3 regions of the Streptomyces sp. NPDC007929 genome follow, and region 3 is predicted to be linked to each of the others. Evidence: riboswitches for the same ligand, from Rfam matches in the RefSeq annotation. Region 3 holds a riboswitch; each other region holds the start of a gene.

Region 1 (5,722 bases), on a different contig from region 3:
GCGCTGACCACTCTCGGCACCGCCCTCGCGGTGAGCGCCGCCGCCCTCGTCGCCGGGCTGCTGCTGGGGCTGCTGCCGAGGGTGTCGGGGCCGCTGGTCGACACCCTGAGCGCCGTACCGCCCGTCCTGGCCGGGCTCCTCGTCACCGGCGTCATGGGCAGCGGGCCCTGGACGCCCGCGTTCGCCGTGGCCGTCGTGGCCTGGTGCCCGCTGGCCGCGCACGCCTCCTCCCTGCTGCGGCAGGAGCGCGCGACCACGCATCTGACGGCCACCCGGGCGCTGGGGGCGGGCCGCTGGCACCTGCTGCGGCACGAGCTGCTGCCCGCCGTCGCGCCCCCGGTCGCCCGGCACGCGCTGCTGCGGCTGCCGGGCATCGCGCTGAGCCTCGCGGCCCTGGGCTTCCTCGGGCTGGGCGCCCAGCCGCCGTCCCCCGACTGGGGCCTGCTGCTGGCCGAGAACCAGCCGTACGCCGAACGCGCCCCGTGGGCCGTCCTCTTCCCCGCCGCCGTCCTCGCCCTGCTCGGGGCGCTCGCGGTGACGGCCGCGAGCGGTGTACGGCTCCCCCGGCCGCGCATCCGGCGGCCCGCGGGTCCTGCCGGACCGCCCGAGGAGGACCGGTTCGTGCCGGTCCCGCGCAGCGAACCGGACCGCCCCGACGCCCTCCTGACGCCCGTGTCCACCGCACAGACAGAAGACCGATGACCGACCCCGCCCCCCTCGCTCCGGCCCGCGAGGCCGCCCGCCCGTCCGACGCCGGTGCCCGCGTCGGCACCTGGCGCCTGTGCAGGCAGCTGTCGCCGCTGCTGCGGCTGCTGATCCTCACCCAGCTCGCCTTCAACATCGGCTTCTACGCCGTCCTGCCGTTCCTCGCCGAGCACCTCGGCGGTGCGATCGGCATGGCGGGCTGGCTGGTCGGGTTCGTCCTCGGGCTGCGCACCTTCAGCCAGCAGGGGCTGTTCGTGGTCGGCGGGTGGCTCGTCGACCGCTTCGGGGTGCGGCCGGTGGTGCTGGCGGGCTGCGTGCTGCGGATCGCCGGTTTCGTGTGGCTGGGGTACGCGCGGGCGCCGGGGGCCGTGATCGGGGCGGTGCTGGTGATCGGGTTCGCCGCCGCGCTGTTCTCCCCGGCCGTGGAGTCCGAGGTGGCCCGCCAGGCGGTCGTCCGGGAGGAGAGCGGGCACGGGCCGCGCACCCGGGTCCTGGCCCTGTTCAGCGTGGCGGGCCAGGTCGGGGCGTTCGCCGGGCCGCTGCTCGGGGCGCTGCTGCTCGCCGTGGACTTCCGCACGGCGTGCCTCGCGGGTGCCGCGGTCTTCGTCCTGGTCCTCGCCGGGCACCTGTGGCTGATGCCGCAGCACATCCCCGGCCGGGTCCGGGTGCGCTCGCGGGGCGGGGCCCGGGCGCTGCTGCGCAACCGGCGTTTCCTCGCGCTGTGCTGTGCCTACGGCTCCTATCTGCTCGCCTACAACCAGCTGTATCTGGCACTGCCTCAGGAGGTGCAGCGCGCCGCGGGCTCCCAGGCGCCGCTGTCCTGGCTGTTCGCCCTGTCCTCGGTGCTGGTGGTGTTCACCCAGCTGCCGGTGACCCGCTGGGCGGGCGACCGGCTCGATCTGCGCCGCTCGATGACCGCGGGACTGCTGCTGATCGCGTCCGGCTTCGCGGTGGTGGCCGCGGCCCGCCCGGCCGGCTGGACCGGCCTCGCCGGGCTGCTGCCGGCCGCGGGCTTCGTGATCTTGCTCACCGTGGGGCAGATGCTGGTGGTGCCCGCCGCGCGCGCCTGGGTGCCCGACCTCGCCGAGGAGGGCCGGCTGGGGCTCTACATGGGCGCGCTGTCGTCCGTCTCCGGCCTGATCGTCCTGGCCGGCAGCGCGGCCACCGGCTCGCTGCTCGACCTGGGGCTGCCGGCGGCCGTGCCGTGGCTGGTCCTCGCGGCCGTCCCGGCCCTGGCGGTGGCCCTGCTGCCGCGCCGCGCGAAGGAGTTGCCGGGCGGTGCGAAGGCGGCGGGCACGGCGGCCTGAGGGGGCGCCCGCGCCCCGGGGCGCCCGGGCGGGCCCGGGCGTCACCCCGGAGGGTGACCTCTTCGCCCGGGATGTACGAGGCGGCGCCCGGTGCGGGCACCGCCGCGGAGTTCGGGGGGCACGCCGCGCCAGTATCCTGGGTCGGCTGCGGCACCCCCCACCAATCCCCGTGCGCGATCGGGGAGTTCGGCCTGCGGCGATGACCCTTCCCACAGTCATGAGACGAGGACGAGTGCTGCTAGCGGGCCGCTACCGGCTGGATGTTGAGATCGGGCGCGGTGGAATGGGAGAGGTCTGGCGCGCGTACGACGAGACGCTGGCCAGAGCGGTGGCCCTCAAGCTGCTGCTCCCCCAGGACACCGATGCCACGGCGACCTCCCGGTTCCGTCTGGAGGCTCAGACCGCCGGGCGCCTCAACCACCCCAACGTGGTCGGTGTCCTGGACTTCGGCGAGTACGACAACCGGCTCTATCTGGTGATGGAGCTGGTCGAGGGCGACAGCCTTGCCGGGGTGCTGGCGGCCTCCGGCGCGCTCCCCGCCGAGCGGGTGGCCGATCTGGCCGCACAGGCGTCCGCCGGGCTCGCCGCCGCGCACGGGCAGGGCATCGTGCACCGGGACGTCAAACCCGCCAACCTGCTGCTGGACACGGGCGGCACGCTGAAGATCGGCGACTTCGGCATCGCGCGGTTCCTCGACGACCCGGGCGCCGCGCTCACCGCCACCGGCCAGATCGTCGGCACCGGCCTCTACCTCGCGCCCGAGCGTGCCCTGGGCAAGCAGGCGGGCCCCGCCTCCGACATGTACTCCCTGGGCTGCGTGCTCTACCAGCTCCTCAGCGGACGCCCGCCGTTCCAGGCCGACACCGCCGTCGCCCTCCTGCACCAGCATCTGGACGCCGTGCCGGTGCCGCCCCGCGAGCTCGGTGTCGCCGGGCTGCCGCCCGCGTTCGAGAACTACCTCCTCGGGCTGCTCGCCAAGCAGCCCGAGGACCGGCCCACCGCCCGGCAGGCCGCCGAGTGGTTCGCCGGGGGCGCCTGGCGCGGTCTGGCCGAGCCGCTGCCGGAGGTCTCACCGCCGCTGCGGCCCGGGACCACGTCCGCCGCGATGCCCGCCGGGCCGGGCCCGTACCCGACGGCCGGGACCGGCAACCCGACCACGTACGCGCTGCCCGCCGCTCCGGGGCACCGCAGCGCGGCCCGGGCGGCCCAGCCGGGGCGTTCGGGCCGCTCCCGAGGGCGCGGTGGCCCGGGCAACCGGACGCGTCTGGCCGCGACGGCCGCCGCCGCGGCGCTCTTCGTCGCCGCGATGCTCATCGGCATGCGCTGGTTCTCGCCCGACACGACCACGGAGGGCACGGAACCCGACGCGTCTCCGACGGCGAGCAGCCCCGCCGCCACGCCCTCCACCGACTCCGCGTCGTCCTCGTCCTCCGGTTCGCAGGGCGGGACCGGGTCCGGTACCGGGGCCGGTTCCGAAGCCGATCCTGCGGCGGGAACGGGACCGGGGACGGGGACGGCCGACGCGCCGGCCGCCGGCACCGTGGCCGATGTCACTCCGTCCGCCCCGGCCGCCTCCCCGACGCCCGCCGCTCCCCCGCCCGGCGCCGCGACCGGGCCAGAGGAAGCCGGTCCCGGCGGGCGGGTGGAGCCGAAGCCGCAGAAGCCCCGCGAGGCCGGGGACGACGGGGCCGGCGACGACGGCGGAGACGACGGGGACGACGACTGACGCCGCCCGGACCTCGTACGGCGGCCGTCCGGCACGAGCACGTGGATCAGCCGGGGGATGCGCCGGTGTGCGAACGGGCGCCCCCTCACGCGCCCCTTGCGTGGCTTGTCATCGCCCTTACCCCGGCCTTATTGTCACCAGGCCTTGGTGAACGGGAAATCCGGTGTGATGCCGGTGCGGCCCTCGCCACTGTGAATCGGGAAGTCCGGCTCCGGCCCTCGCGGGCAGCCACTGGGTCCTTGTGACCCGGGAAGGCGGAGTCCGGGCGGTGGTACCCGTCAGCCAGGAGACCGGCCAAGGCGCGTCAACCATCCACGAGGTGCTGGAGAGGGTCTGCTGAGCCATGCACATAGCCGAGGGTTTCCTTCCTCCGGCGCACGCGGTCGCCTGGGGCGTCGCGTCGGCGCCGTTCGTCGTCCACGGAGTCCGGTCACTCACCCGTGAAGTGCGCGAGCACCCCGAGAGCACCCTGCTCCTCGGTGCGTCCGGCGCCTTCACGTTCGTTCTGTCCGCCCTGAAACTGCCGTCCGTGACCGGCAGTTGCTCACACCCCACCGGCACGGGGCTGGGGGCCATCCTGTTCCGGCCGCCGATCATGGCGGTGCTGGGCACCATCACCCTGCTGTTCCAGGCGCTGTTGCTCGCGCACGGCGGCCTGACCACACTCGGCGCCAACGTCTTCTCCATGGCGATCGTCGGCCCCTGGGCCGGATACGCCGTCTACCAGCTGCTGCGGCGCTCCAACGCGCCGCTGATGGTGGCGGTGTTCTCCGGCGCGTTCGTCGCCGACCTGTCCACCTACTGCGTCACCAGCGTGCAGCTGGCGCTCGCGTTCCCCGACCCGGGCAGCGGATTCCTGGGCGCGCTCGGCAAGTTCGGGTCCATCTTCGCCGTCACCCAGGTGCCGCTCGCGGTGAGCGAGGGACTGCTGACGGTGCTGGTGATGCGGCTGCTGGTGCAGTCCAGCAAGGGCGAACTGACCCGGCTGGGTGTGCTCCTCGCCAAGAAGCAGACCCGGACCGAGACCGAGGCGGTGGCGCGATGAGCAGGAACACGAAGATCAACCTGGTGCTGCTGTTCGTCGTGGCGGCGCTGGCCGTGCTGCCGCTGGCACTCGGTCTCGGCGACCACAAGGAGGAGCCGTTCACGGGCGCCGACGCCGAGGCCGAGACGGCCATCACCGAGCTGAAGCCGGACTACGAGCCGTGGTTCTCACCGCTGTACGAGCCGCCCTCCGGTGAGATCGAGTCGGCGCTGTTCACCCTCCAGGCGGCGCTCGGCGCGGGTGTCCTCGCCTACTACTTCGGTCTGCACCGGGGCCGCAGGCAGGGCGAGCAGCGGGCGCTGGAGCGGGAGTCCGGCTCCACGCTCACCGGCGCCGCCGGGAAGTCCGCCGCGGAACGGGACTGAGCCCGGGTGCTGCCGATCGACGCGGCGGCGCACAGCAGCCGCTGGCGCCGCCGTCATCCCGTGGACAAGGCCGTGCTCGGGCTCGGCCTCACCGTGCTCGCGATCTCGCTGCCGCCCTGGCCGGGCGCGGCCCTGGTGCTGCTGACCGCCCTGGTGGTGCTGCTGGGGCCGGCCGGTGTGCCCGGGCGGCGACTGTGGCGGGCCTACCGGGTGCCGCTGGGCTTCTGCGTGACCGGCGCGGTCACGCTGCTCGTCCAGGTGGGCGGGCCGGGCGGGTTCGTCTCCCTCGCGCAGGACGGGCCGCTGCGGGCCGGGGAGTTGCTGCTGCGCACCTCGGCGGCCTCGCTGGGCGTGCTGCTGTTCGCCTTCACCACGCCCATGTCCGACCTGCTGCCCCGGCTGGTCCGGGCGGGGGTTCCCGCGCCGGTCGTGGACGTCGCGCTCGTGACGTACCGGATGAGCTTCCTGCTGCTGGACTCGATGCGCCGGGTCCGGCAGGCCCAGGCGGCCCGGCTCGGGCACACCGGGCGGGCGGCCGAGTGGCGTTCCCTGGCCGGGCTGGGCGCCACCGCGT
Region 2 (5,722 bases), on a different contig from region 3:
CCGAGCAGCGCCACCGAACCGGAGAGCACCACCACGACTGCCTGGGCCAGCGCCGTCACGCCGAGGACGACGAGCGAGACCCACAGGGCCCACATCCCGCGGGCGGAGGACTCCAGGGCCGAGTCGACCTTGTCGGCCGAGTCGTGGGAGTGCGGGGTGAGCAGGTGGGCCATCCGATGCCGCAGGCCCCACCGCCGGCCGTGGCCAGGCGGGTTCCCGTGCCCGTGCTGCCCGTGCCCGTGCTCCTGGTCCCGTGCATGTCCGTGGTCGGGGCCGTGATCGTGCCCGCGGGTGGGCCCGGGGGTGTGCTCATGAGGGTGGGAGTGCTCGTGCCGGTCGCTCACGTGGATCCCCTTCCGGTGCGCACGAGAGTGGACGTACCCGTGTCGTGGCGCCATTATGTGCGTATGAGCGCACGCATGCACCTGTCATCTGCGCATGATGCGCATCCGCGCAGTCCCGGCGAGGAGCAGTTCGCGCTCGCCGCCGAACTGCTGTCCCTGCTCGGGGACCGGACCCGGCTCGCCCTGCTGCACGCGCTGGCCGGGGGAGAGGCCGACGTCACGACGCTCACCGAGGCGTGCGGGGCGGCCCGGCCTGCCGTCAGCCAGCACCTGGCGCGACTGCGCCTCGCGGGTCTGGTGGACACACGCAAGGAGGGCCGACGGGTGATCTACTCACTGCGCGACGGTCATCTGCGCAGACTCGTCGACGAGGCGCTGAACGTGGCCGACCACCGGCTCAGCGACCGGCCCCCGCACGACTGAGCACGGCTCGGGTCAGTAGCGCGCCGCCGTCCCGAGGTACTGCTCGGCGAAGGCGGCGGCCGCGACGGGCGAGGTGAACAGCCGGCGCAGCCGGGCGAGCGCGGTGCCCGCGCGGAACGGGTCGCCCGCCGCCGTGCCGTGGTACACCTCGGACAGCCACTGCGAGAACTCCTGGTAGTCCCACACCCGCCGCAGGCACGCCCGCGCGTAGCCGTCGAGGCCGCTGTCGTCACCGGCCGTGAACCGCGCGACCAGGGCGTCGCCGAGCAGAAACGCGTCGTGCAGGGCGAGGTTCATGCCCTTGGCGGCGATCGGGGCCACCAGATGGGCCGCGTCCCCGGCGAGGAAGAGCCGGCCGTGCGCCATCGGCTCGACCACGTAGTCGTGCATGTCCAGCACCCGCTTCTCGATCAGCGGGCCCTCGGTCAGCGGCGGCCCACCGGCCGCCCCCAGCCGTTCGCGCAGCTCCGACCAGACGCGCTCGTGCGGCCAGTTGTCCACGTCGTCGCCCGCCGGGCACTGGAGGTAGTAGCGGGTCACCTCCGGGCTGCGGGGCATCTGGCCCGCGAAGCCGCGCTCGTGGCAGCCGAACAGCACGCAGTCGGTGGACGGCGGCGCCTCGGCGAGCAGGGCCAGCCAGCCGATGCCGTAGTCGTGCCGCGCGATCCGGACCCGCCCGGACGGGAGCGCGGCCCGGCTCACCCCGCGCGCCCCGTCACAGCCCGCGACGAAGTCGCAGTGCACGACCTGCCGTTCGCCGGACTCGGGGCAGGTGTACGACACCGACGGTCGGTCGCCGTCGACGTCGTGGACGCGTACGTCCCGGACCCCGAACCGGATCGCGCCGCCCCGGACATCGGCGTACTCCCGGACCAGGTCCGTGACCAGCAACGGCTGTGGGTAGACGAAGTGATGACTGCCTGTCAGCTCACTGTAGGGGAAGCGGTACCGCTCCCCGTCGAAGCGGAACTCGCACGCGGTGTGCAGCTCCGCGCGGACCGCAGGTTGCGGGCCAGGCCCCGCTTCTCCAGGCCCCGTACGGCCCATTCCTCGATGACCCCGGCCCGGGGCCGCCGTTCGATGAACTCCCGGGTCTCGGTCTCCAGCACCAGGCAGTCCACGGACGCGGCCCGCAGGATGTTGCCGACGGTCAGCCCCGCGGGACCGGCGCCCACGACGACGACCGGAAAGCGTTGCTGGGCACCGGAGTTGGGGTGGGTCATGCGTACATTATGGAGGCCGGTCTCGGCATTGTGTCCCGGCGAACGCGTCAGGGCTTCTGTACGCCCTGATCAGGAAGCCGCGGGATCTCGATCGCCGGGCAGCGGTCCATCACCATCTCCAGGCCCGCCGCGCGGGTCCGCTCGTACGCCGCCTCGTCGATGACGTCGAGCTGGAACCAGACGCCCTTCGCGCCCTTGGCGACCGCCTCGTCCGCGACCGCTCCGGCGAGGTCGCTGTTGACGAACACGTCGACGACGTCCACGTCGAAGGGGATGTCCGCCAGACTCGCGTACCCCTTCTCCCCGTGCACCGTCTCCGCCTTCGGGTGCACCGGCACCACGCGCTTGCCGAAGCGCTGGAGCACTGCGGCGACGCCGTACGCCGCGCGCCGCTGGTTCGACGACAGGCCCACCACGGCCCAGGTGTCGCCGAGCTCGGTGAGGATCCTGCGGACCGTTGCCTCGTCGCCGTACACCGGCGGCCTCCTGTTGCGTCGTGGACGGACTGCTCCTTGGTGCAACGGCGCGGCACGCGCGGTGATTCCCCGGGCGGCCTCCGTGATAGCTTGCCGAAGCCAGTCGAACCCATGTACGTGGGTCAGGGAATCCGGTGCGAATCCGGAACTGACGCGCAGCGGTGAGGGGGACGGGCGGGGCCTCGGCCACTGGACTCCCTCAGGGACGTCCGGGAAGGCGCCCCGATCCGGACGAACCCGAGTCCGAAGACCTGCTGGCGGCCCCCGCGGCCGCGTGCGGCGGGGGAGCTCCGTACGACCGGGCTCCGCGCATGAGCCCTCGACGCCTGAGGACTGGTTCCCGTGCCCCTCGCCCCACCCGCCCGTGCCGCCGCCCTGCTCGCGGCCGGCTCCCTGCTCCTGACCGGCTGCGGCGGCACCGCGGCCGGCGGCGCCGAGGCCGCCGTCACCCTCACCAACTGCGGGCGCGAGGTCCGCGTCCCCGACCCACCCCGGCAGGCGGTCTCCCTCAACCAGGGCACCACCGAGATCCTGCTCTCCCTGGGCCTCGCCGACCGCCTCGCGGGCACCGCCACCTGGACCGACCCCGTGATGAAGGGGCTGGAGAAGGCCGACGCGAAGGTGCCGCGCCTCGCCGACAACAACCCGTCCTTCGAACGCGTCCTGGACACCGAGCCCGACTTCGTCGCCGCGTCCTTCGTCTCCACCCTCGGCAAGGGCGGCGTCGCCACCCGCGAGCAGTTCGAGAAGCTCGGCGTCCCCACCTACGTCTCCCCCTCCGACTGCGCCGGCAAGGACAACGCGGGCGGAGGCGACGGCGCCCGCGCCAAGGCCCTGGACATCGACACGGTCTACGGCGAAGTCCGGGACCTCGCGACCGTGTTCGGGGTGAAGAAGCGCGGCGACGCCCTCGTGGGCTCACTCCAGCAGCGCATGAAGAAGGCCACGGCCGGGATCGACGCCTCCGACGTCACCCTCCTGTACTGGTTCGCGAACTCCGAGTCGCCCTATCTGGCGGGCTGTTGCGGGGCGCCCGGCATCATCACCCGGGCCCTCGGCGCCAAGAACGTCTTCGACGACACGCACGAGGAGTGGCCGCAGGTCAACTGGGAGATCGTCGCCGACCGCGACCCCGACGTCCTCGTCATCGGCGACCTGACCCGCAAGTCCCAGACCGCCGAGTCCGCCGCGAAGAAGATCGCCTTCCTGGAGTCCAACCCCGTCACCAGGAACATGGACGCCGTCCGGCACAAGCGGTACGTACTGCTCAGCGGGCAGGCCATGAACCCGACCATCCGCACCGTCGAGGGTGTGGAGCAGGTGGCCGCCGGGCTGCGCCGGTTCGGGCTGGTGAAGTGACCGCCCAGGAGTTGCCGGACGCCGTGAGCAGGCCCCGGCGGCCGGCCGGACTCGCGCTGGGCGCGGCCGGGACCGTCGCGCTCGTCGCCTCCCTCGCCGTGGCCATCACCATCGGCCCCGCCGACATCGGCGTCGGCGACGTGTGGTCCGTCGTGTCCGCCCACCTCGGCATCGGCAGCTCGGAGCTGACGCCGATCAGGGACGGGATCGTCTGGCAGCTGCGGCTGCCGCGCACCCTGCTCGCGGCCGTGTGCGGGGCCGGACTCGCCGTGTGCGGAGCGGTGATGCAGTCGCTGCTGCGCAACCCGCTGGCCGACCCCTTCGTGCTCGGGGTGTCCTCGGGCGCCTCCACCGGAGCCGTCCTCGTGGTCGTGCTCGGCGCGGGCGGCGGCGCCCTGTCGGTCTCCACGGGCGCGTTCCTCGGCGCCCTGCTGTCGTTCGCGCTGGTACTGCTGCTCAGCCACACCCTCGGCGGTACCACCGACCGGGTCGTCCTCGCGGGCGTCGCCGCCATGCAGTTCTTCTCCGCCCTCACCTCCTTCGTCGTGATGACCTCCGCCGACGCCGAGACCACCCGGGGCGTGCTGTTCTGGCTCCTCGGCTCGCTCGGCGGCGCCGGCTGGGCGGACGTATGGCTGTGCCTGGCCGTGCTGGCCGTGGCCCTGGTGGTCTGCCTGTCCTACGCCCGTACCCTCGACGCCTTCGCCTTCGGGCAGGACGCCGCGGCCGCGCTCGGGGTGTCCCTCGCCCGGACCCGCCTGGTGCTGCTGTGCGTGACGGCCCTGCTCACGGCCGCGCTGGTCAGCTCGGCCGGGGCGATCGGCTTCGTCGGACTGGTCCTGCCGCACGCCGCCCGGGCCCTGACCGGTCCCGGGCACACGCGGCTGCTGCCGGTCACCGCCCTGGCGGGAGCGGTGTTCCTGGTGTGGGTGGACACCCTGGCCCGGACCGTCCTCGATCCACAGGAGGTCCCGGTGGGGGTCGTGACCTCACTGATCGGGGTGCCCGCGTTCGTGGCGGTGCTGTACCGGACGAGGAGAGCGCGATGAGCGGCGCGGCGGGGGCACCGGCGGAGGCGGGCGCGGTGAACGGCACAGGAATTCCGGCATCGGCGGGGCTGCGGGCCGAGCGGGTGAGCCGCCGTGTCGACGGGCGTCTCGTCCTGGACGGCGTCGCCCTCGCGCCGGAGACCGGCTCCACGGTCGGCGTCCTCGGACCCAACGGCTCCGGCAAGTCCACACTGCTGCGGCTGCTGGCCGGGCTGCTCACACCGACCTCCGGAGTGGTCACACTCGACGGCACACCGCTGGGCGACCTGCCCCGCCGCACGGTCGCACGCCGCCTCGCCGTGGTCGAGCAACAGTCCGACACCCAGGTCGAGTTGACGGTCGAGGACGTCGTACGGCTCGGCCGAGTCCCGCACCGGCGCGCCTGGACCCCCGCCCGTCCCGACGACGAACGGGCCGTGCGCGCCGCCCTGGAGCGCACCGGCCTCGACGGCCGGGCCCGGCAGCCCTGGCACACCCTCTCCGGCGGCGAACGCCAGCGGGTGCAGATCGCCCGCGCGCTCGCCCAGGAACCCCGCGAACTCCTCCTCGACGAGCCCACCAACCACCTCGACATCCACCACCAGCTCGACCTCCTCACCCTGGTGACGGGCCTGCCCGTCACCACCGTCGTCGCCCTGCACGACCTCAACCTCGCGGCGATGTACTGCGACCGGGTCGTCGTGCTGTCCGCCGGGCGGCTCGTGGCCGCGGGCACGCCCGGCGACGTCCTCACGGAGCGGCTCATCGCCGACGTGTACGGGGTGCGGGCCGCCGTCAGCCGTGAAGGGCCCGAGGGACGGCCCCATGTGCGGTTCCTGGGCACACTGACCTGAGCGGGAGGACCAGGC
Region 3 (5,722 bases):
ACGTGCCCCGCAACTGCTCCAGGCAGTCCAGCACCGTCCCCAGCAGCCGCTGTTGCCGACCGCCGTGGTAGCCGCGCGCGCTCATCTCCCCGACCGGCTTGCCCAGCAGCACGACCTGACTGCTCTGCTCGCCACCGGGCTTGAGGAGCACCGGGTTCATGAGCGCGGTCGGTTCGATGCGGCAGGCCTGTGCCTGCATGGCCTGCGCCCGCCCGATCTCGGCCCCCTCCGTCGTCACGAAGGAGTTCAGGGACATGTTCTGCGCCTTGAAGGGCGCCACCTTCACGCCCTGCCGCACCAGCCACCGGCAGATCCCGGCGGTCACGACGCTCTTGCCTGCGTCGGAGGTGGTGCCGGCGACAAGAAGCCCACCGCTCATGTCATTTCCCCCTTCTCGATGACCGCGCGCTCATCAGCGACCGCGCACCGGCGCACACCCCGAGCGCGAGCCAGGTGACGCGCTTCGACAGCCGCACGGCCCGTTCGACGTCGTGCGTGCCGACGGTCCGCCCCCGCGCGTTCAGCACGGGCCGGTGCTCCACCCGCCCGCCGTAGGAGAGCGTCCCGCCGAGCCGCACCCCGAGCGCCCCGGCGAACGAGGCCTCCACGGGCCCGGCGTTGGGACTCGGATGCCGCACCGCGTCGGCCCGCCAGGCGCGCACGGCCCCCCGCGGATCCGGCCCGGCCAGCACGGCGAGTACGGCGGTCAGCCGCGCTCCCGGCCACCCCGCGAGGTCGTCCAGCCGCGCGGAGGCCCACCCGTAGCGGCGGTAGCGGGCCGACCTGTGCCCGACCATGGCGTCCAGGGTGTTGACGGCCCGGAACCCGAGCAGCCCGGGCACCCCGCCGACGGCCCCCCACACCAGCGCCCCCACGATTGCGTCGGAGGTGTTCTCGGCGACCGACTCGACCACGGCCCGGGCCATTCCGTCGGCGTCCAGCGCCTGCGGGTCCCGCCCGCACAGATGCGGCAGCCGGGCCCGGGCCGCCTCGACGTCCCCGGCCTCCAGGGCACTCCCGATGGTCCGCGCCTCCCGGGCCAGCGACGTCCCCCCGACGACGGCCCAGGTGGCGGCCGCGGTCAGCGCGACCGAGGCGACGGTGGAGGCGCGTACGGCCCGCGCGGCGAGGGACCCGAGAGCGACGGCACCTCCGGCACACACGGTGGTGTGCAGCGCGCCCCACCCGCGGTGGTCCCGCCACAGCACCCGTTCCACGGCACCCGCGGCCCGCCCGAACACGGCGACCGGATGCCCCCGGCGAGGATCACCGAGCAGCAGGTCACCGATCAGGCCGGCGGCGGCGCCGTACGCGAAGACGCGACCGGCACCCATGGGCTCAGCCGGCCAGGAGGGCGGGCGGGGGTGGGGAGTCGAACCTCGATCGGCAGCCGCGCATGGCGATATGTGTCCTCACTCAGGGTGTCCACGCCCTGGGTTGACGAGACCGGCGGTGAGAGTTCCTGGCTCCCGGGGATCGCTACCCCGGTGACAGTGGCGGGACCGCGCCGGAATCTCACCGGCTTCCTCTCCTGCCGCCGTATTGGCCCCGGCAGTCCACCACGGCCGGGAACCGCCGTCAACTTGCCGTTGACCTGCGAGGGGAGAGTGTGGAGAACCCCACATCCCTCTGCCGTGCACACGACGACCGGGCGGTACGGAACCGGAGTTCCGTACCGCCCGGCGGACACGACGTGACGTCAGGCCCTCAAGCCCTGAGGCCTATCAGGCCCGTCAGGCCACGATCAGATAGATCCCGTACCCCACGGCCGCCGCACACGCCGCGAAACACGCGTACGCGCCGGTGACCGCGAGCCCCGCGGACCCGCCCTCCGCCACCGCCCGCTCACGGCGCGACAGGCCCGTGATGCCGAGGGTGAACAGGCCGACGAGGGCCACGGTGACCACGAGGCTGACACCGAAGACGGAACCGAGGGCCGCCCAGTCGATCTTCATATCGAAAGACTCTTCCTTGTAGCCGGTGACGGGGTCAGACCGTGGTGGGCGTGGTCGGCGTGCGCTCGGCGGTGGCCTGCGGCGGGAAGGCGGGGACCGGGTCCTCCATCACCGTGACCGCGGGGGGCGGCGTCACCGCGGCCATCGCCGTGGTGACCACACCCGCGGGCTCCGCGTCGTCGGTGTCGTTGACGTTGGTGTGGTCGACGACCTCACGCCGCGACAGCTTCCAGATCCACGCGCTGGAGGCGACGAGGAAGACCGCCACCAGGCCGGTGCCCCAGCTGCCGAAGCCGGTGACGTACTCGGCGAGCGCGCCCACCAGGGCCGCCGCCGGCAGGGTCAGGCCCCACGCGACGAACATCCGCGTCGCGGTGGACCAGCGGACCACGCCGCCCTTGCGGCCGAGCCCCGCGCCCATCACCGAGCCGGACACGGAGTGCGTCGTGGAGAGGGAGAAGCCGAGGTGCGAGGAGGCCAGGATGACCGTGGCCGCGGAGGTCTGGGCGGCAAAGCCCTGCTGCGGCTGGAGGTCGGTCAGGCCCTTGCCCATCGTGCGGATGATGCGCCAGCCGCCCAGGTACGTGCCGAGCGCGATCGCGACGCCCGCGGAGAGGATGACCCACATGGGCGGGTCGGAGTCGGGCGCGACGGCGCCGCCCGCGACCAGGGCGAGGGTGATGATCCCCATGGTCTTCTGCGCGTCGTTGGTGCCGTGGGCCAGGGAGACCAGGCCCGCCGAGGCGATCTGGCCGGCCCGGTAGCCCTTCTTGGACGCGTTGCTCTCGGCCTTGCTGCCCAGGGAGTACGTCAGCCGGGTGGCGAGCATCGCCGCGACGCCCGCGACCAGCGGGGCGGCGATCGCCGGGATGAGCACCTTGGTGACCAGCACGTCACCGTGCACCGCGCCGACGCCCGCCGAGGCGATCGTGGCACCGATCAGACCGCCCATGAGGGCGTGGGAGGAGCTGGACGGCAGACCGACCAGCCAGGTCAGCAGGTTCCAGAGGATCGCGCCGACCAGGGCGGCGAAGATGACCTCGGGACGGATGCCGGCCTCGTCGACGAGGCCCTTGGAGATCGTGTTGGCGACTTCGACGGACAGGAAGGCGCCGACCAGGTTGAGGACCGCGGACATGGCCACCGCAACCTTGGGCTTCATGGCGCCCGTGGAAATGGTCGTGGCCATCGCGTTCGCGGTGTCGTGGAAACCGTTCGTGAAATCGAACGCGAGAGCGGTTACCACCACAATCGCGAGGATCAGCGAGAAGCTTTCCATTTACCCAGGCAATCGTTCGAGGTCATTGGCCAGACGAACGTAGGCAACCTGAGTGAACGGAAGATGAACTGGGAGGGGCGCAGGAGTGACTGCAACGGGGGGTCCTCGTTCCGCCCCGGAACAGCGGCCTCCGCGCCCCCGGCGACCGGCGGCGGACCAGGTGAGCCGGCAGCTGAATCGCCCCCTGCACCGCGGCGCTTCGGGCCCTTCCCTGGCAGGATCGCGGCATGGCTGAGCGGCGAGGCGACGAGCGGGACACCACAGACGGGGCCGGGGGGCCCGGGCCGGGGCGCGGGAGCGCGAGCCCCGAGGAGATACATGCCTGGGAGGAGCTCGTCACGACCGCCCGGCGGACGGTCTCGGAGGGGCTCGTCGTCGGCACGTCCGGCAACGTCTCGGTACGCGTCGGGGACACCGTCCTCGTCACACCGTCGGGCGTCCCCTACGACCGGCTGGCGCCACAGGACGTGACCGGCGTGGACCTCGACGGCCGGCAGGTCCTCGGCACGCTCGTCCCGACCAGCGAACTGCCCATGCACCTCGCGGTCTACCGGACCACCGGCGCCCTGGCCGTCGTCCACACCCACGCCGTCCACGCCACGGCCGTCTCGACGCTGGTGAGCGAACTCCCGCTGATCCACTACATGGCCGCCGCGCTCGGCGGCCCCGTCCGGGTCGCCCCCTACGCCACCTACGGCACCGACGCGTTGGCCGAGAACATGCTGAGCGCCCTCGCCGGCCGCTCCGGCTGCCTCCTGCGGAACCACGGCACCGTCACCCACGGCGCCACCCTCGCCCAGGCCTACGACCGCACCGCCCAGCTGGAGTGGATGTGCCGTCTGTGGCTCACCGCCTCCTCGGTGCCCGGCCTCACCCCGAGCCTGCTGTCCCGGGACCAACTGACGGAGGTCGAGGAACGCCTGCGCGGCTACGGCCAGCGCGGCTGAACCGCCCCCGGGGCCGCCGGGGACGTCACCCCGCCGCTGCCTCCCACTGGTCGCCCACGGCGTCCCCCAGGACACTGGAGCCGTGCGCACTGCCAGAGCGACGGCCGCTGCCGTCACCGCCGTGATCGGGGCCGGTGCCGCCGCGGTGGCCGCCGGCCGGCTCGCCAGCGACGCCGCGCTCAAGGCGCCCCCCGGCAGGCCCCTGCCCACCGAACCCCGGCTCACGGTGCACGGCACCGCCGCCGGGCAGATCACCCTCACCCGGGACCTCGCCGCCCTGCGCCCCGGCCGCTACGGCCTCTCCGGCAACGGCTCCCACGCGGTCGTCGGCCCCGTCCTGACCGGCGCGCCGCACTCCGCCGACACCGTCGTACGCCGCCTGGAGGGCGTCACGCACGGCACGCTGACGGCCGGCGACAAGGTCTGGCTCACCCCGAACGTATACGTCGGCAACCCGGGCGCCGCCCTCGGCCTCGAACACGCCGACGTCGACGTCCCCGGCGAACTCGGCGCCCTGCCCGCGTGGTTCGTGCCGGGCAAGCGGGACACCTGGGTGATCGCCGTGCACGGCCTGGGCACCACCCGGGAACTCGCCATGAACGTCATGGGGTTCCTGCACCGCAACCGCTTCCCGGTGCTCGCCCTCGCCTACCGCGGCGACCTCGGCGCACCCCGCCTGCCCGACGGCCTGAACCACCTCGGCGAGACCGAGTGGCGCGACCTCGACGCCGCCATCCGCTACGCCGTGCGCTACGGGGCCCGCCAGGTCGTCCTGCACGGCTGGTCCACCGGCGCCACCATGGCGCTGCGCGCCGCCGCCCACTCGGGGCTGCGGGACCGTGTCTCCGGGCTCGTCCTGGACTCCCCGGTGCTCGACTGGGAGACCACCCTGCGCGCCCTCGCCTCGGCCCGCCGCACCCCGGGCGTGCTGCTGCCCCTGGCGGTCCGCGCCGCCCAGGGCCGCACCGGCGTGACCGGCGACCGCGCCCCGGCCGACGGCCTGCGCGTCCCGGCGCTGGTCTTCCACGGACCGGACGACACCGTCGCCCCCTGGTGGCTCTCGCGCCGGCTCGCCGACGCCCGCCCCGGCCTGGTCGCCCTCCGCACGGTCGCCCACGCCCCGCACGGCGCCATGTGGAACGCCGACCCGGAGGCCTACGAGGAGTCACTTCGCCGCTTCATGACCCCCCTCATGTGACTCCTCTCACACCCGTTCGCCGAAGCGGCCCCCGCCGCCGGGGTCCTGGCGGACTCTCACACGCCCCCCGCCCACGCCCCCTTCCCCGGTCGCGACCGCGTCCCAGGTCGCTCGGCAGCGACCGGTCGTGGCGATTCCGTTTAGCGTCGTACCACTGGCCTGTTCCCGGCCCTCGACCACTCCTGCGCACAGGTGCGTTGGCCATCCCCGTCGCCCGCCGTGACATTCCGTTTGGGTTTTCGGACCGTCAACCGGAAGACTGCCCCCGTGACGTCCCGTATCCCGCGCGACTCCAGGCTTCGACTCGTCCGCCCGCGACCCCTGGCCGCCGCCCCCCAAGCGA

The links. A riboswitch is a leader RNA that binds a small molecule or an ion and turns the genes downstream of it on or off. The one in region 3 is predicted to bind cobalamin.
Region 1: another riboswitch for cobalamin. It lies ahead of ACFZDE_RS34575 (energy-coupling factor ABC transporter permease); the one in region 3 lies ahead of ACFZDE_RS36355 (cobalamin biosynthesis protein).
Region 2: another riboswitch for cobalamin. It lies ahead of ACFZDE_RS00400 (ABC transporter substrate-binding protein); the one in region 3 lies ahead of ACFZDE_RS36355 (cobalamin biosynthesis protein).

Annotation. Positions count from the first base shown of each region.
Region 1 covers NZ_JBIBKD010000014.1:2,141-7,862, reverse strand. The annotation lists gene ACFZDE_RS34590 (ABC transporter permease subunit) at 1-702, shown strand, start outside; gene ACFZDE_RS34585 (MFS transporter) at 699-2,012, shown strand; gene ACFZDE_RS34580 (protein kinase) at 2,230-3,738, shown strand; cobalamin riboswitch at 3,867-4,052, shown strand; gene ACFZDE_RS34575 (energy-coupling factor ABC transporter permease) at 4,082-4,783, shown strand; gene ACFZDE_RS34570 (energy-coupling factor ABC transporter substrate-binding protein) at 4,780-5,148, shown strand; gene cbiQ (cobalt ECF transporter T component CbiQ) at 5,155-5,722, shown strand, end outside.
Region 2 covers NZ_JBIBKD010000001.1:71,697-77,418, forward strand. The annotation lists gene ACFZDE_RS00380 (cation diffusion facilitator family transporter) at 1-344, opposite strand, end outside; gene ACFZDE_RS00385 (metalloregulator ArsR/SmtB family transcription factor) at 408-767, shown strand; partial or broken gene ACFZDE_RS00390 (4-hydroxybenzoate 3-monooxygenase) at 780-1,990, opposite strand; gene ACFZDE_RS00395 (CoA-binding protein) at 2,038-2,466, opposite strand; cobalamin riboswitch at 2,550-2,740, shown strand; gene ACFZDE_RS00400 (ABC transporter substrate-binding protein) at 2,809-3,825, shown strand; gene ACFZDE_RS00405 (iron chelate uptake ABC transporter family permease subunit) at 3,849-4,874, shown strand; gene ACFZDE_RS00410 (ATP-binding cassette domain-containing protein) at 4,871-5,707, shown strand.
Region 3 covers NZ_JBIBKD010000016.1:53,121-58,842, reverse strand. The annotation lists gene ACFZDE_RS36360 (cobyric acid synthase) at 1-379, opposite strand, end outside; gene ACFZDE_RS36355 (cobalamin biosynthesis protein) at 381-1,334, opposite strand; cobalamin riboswitch at 1,434-1,592, opposite strand; gene ACFZDE_RS36350 (hypothetical protein) at 1,734-1,955, opposite strand; gene ACFZDE_RS36345 (inorganic phosphate transporter) at 1,990-3,234, opposite strand; gene ACFZDE_RS36340 (class II aldolase/adducin family protein) at 3,462-4,181, shown strand; gene ACFZDE_RS36335 (alpha/beta fold hydrolase) at 4,264-5,379, shown strand; gene ACFZDE_RS36330 (hypothetical protein) at 5,647-5,722, shown strand, end outside.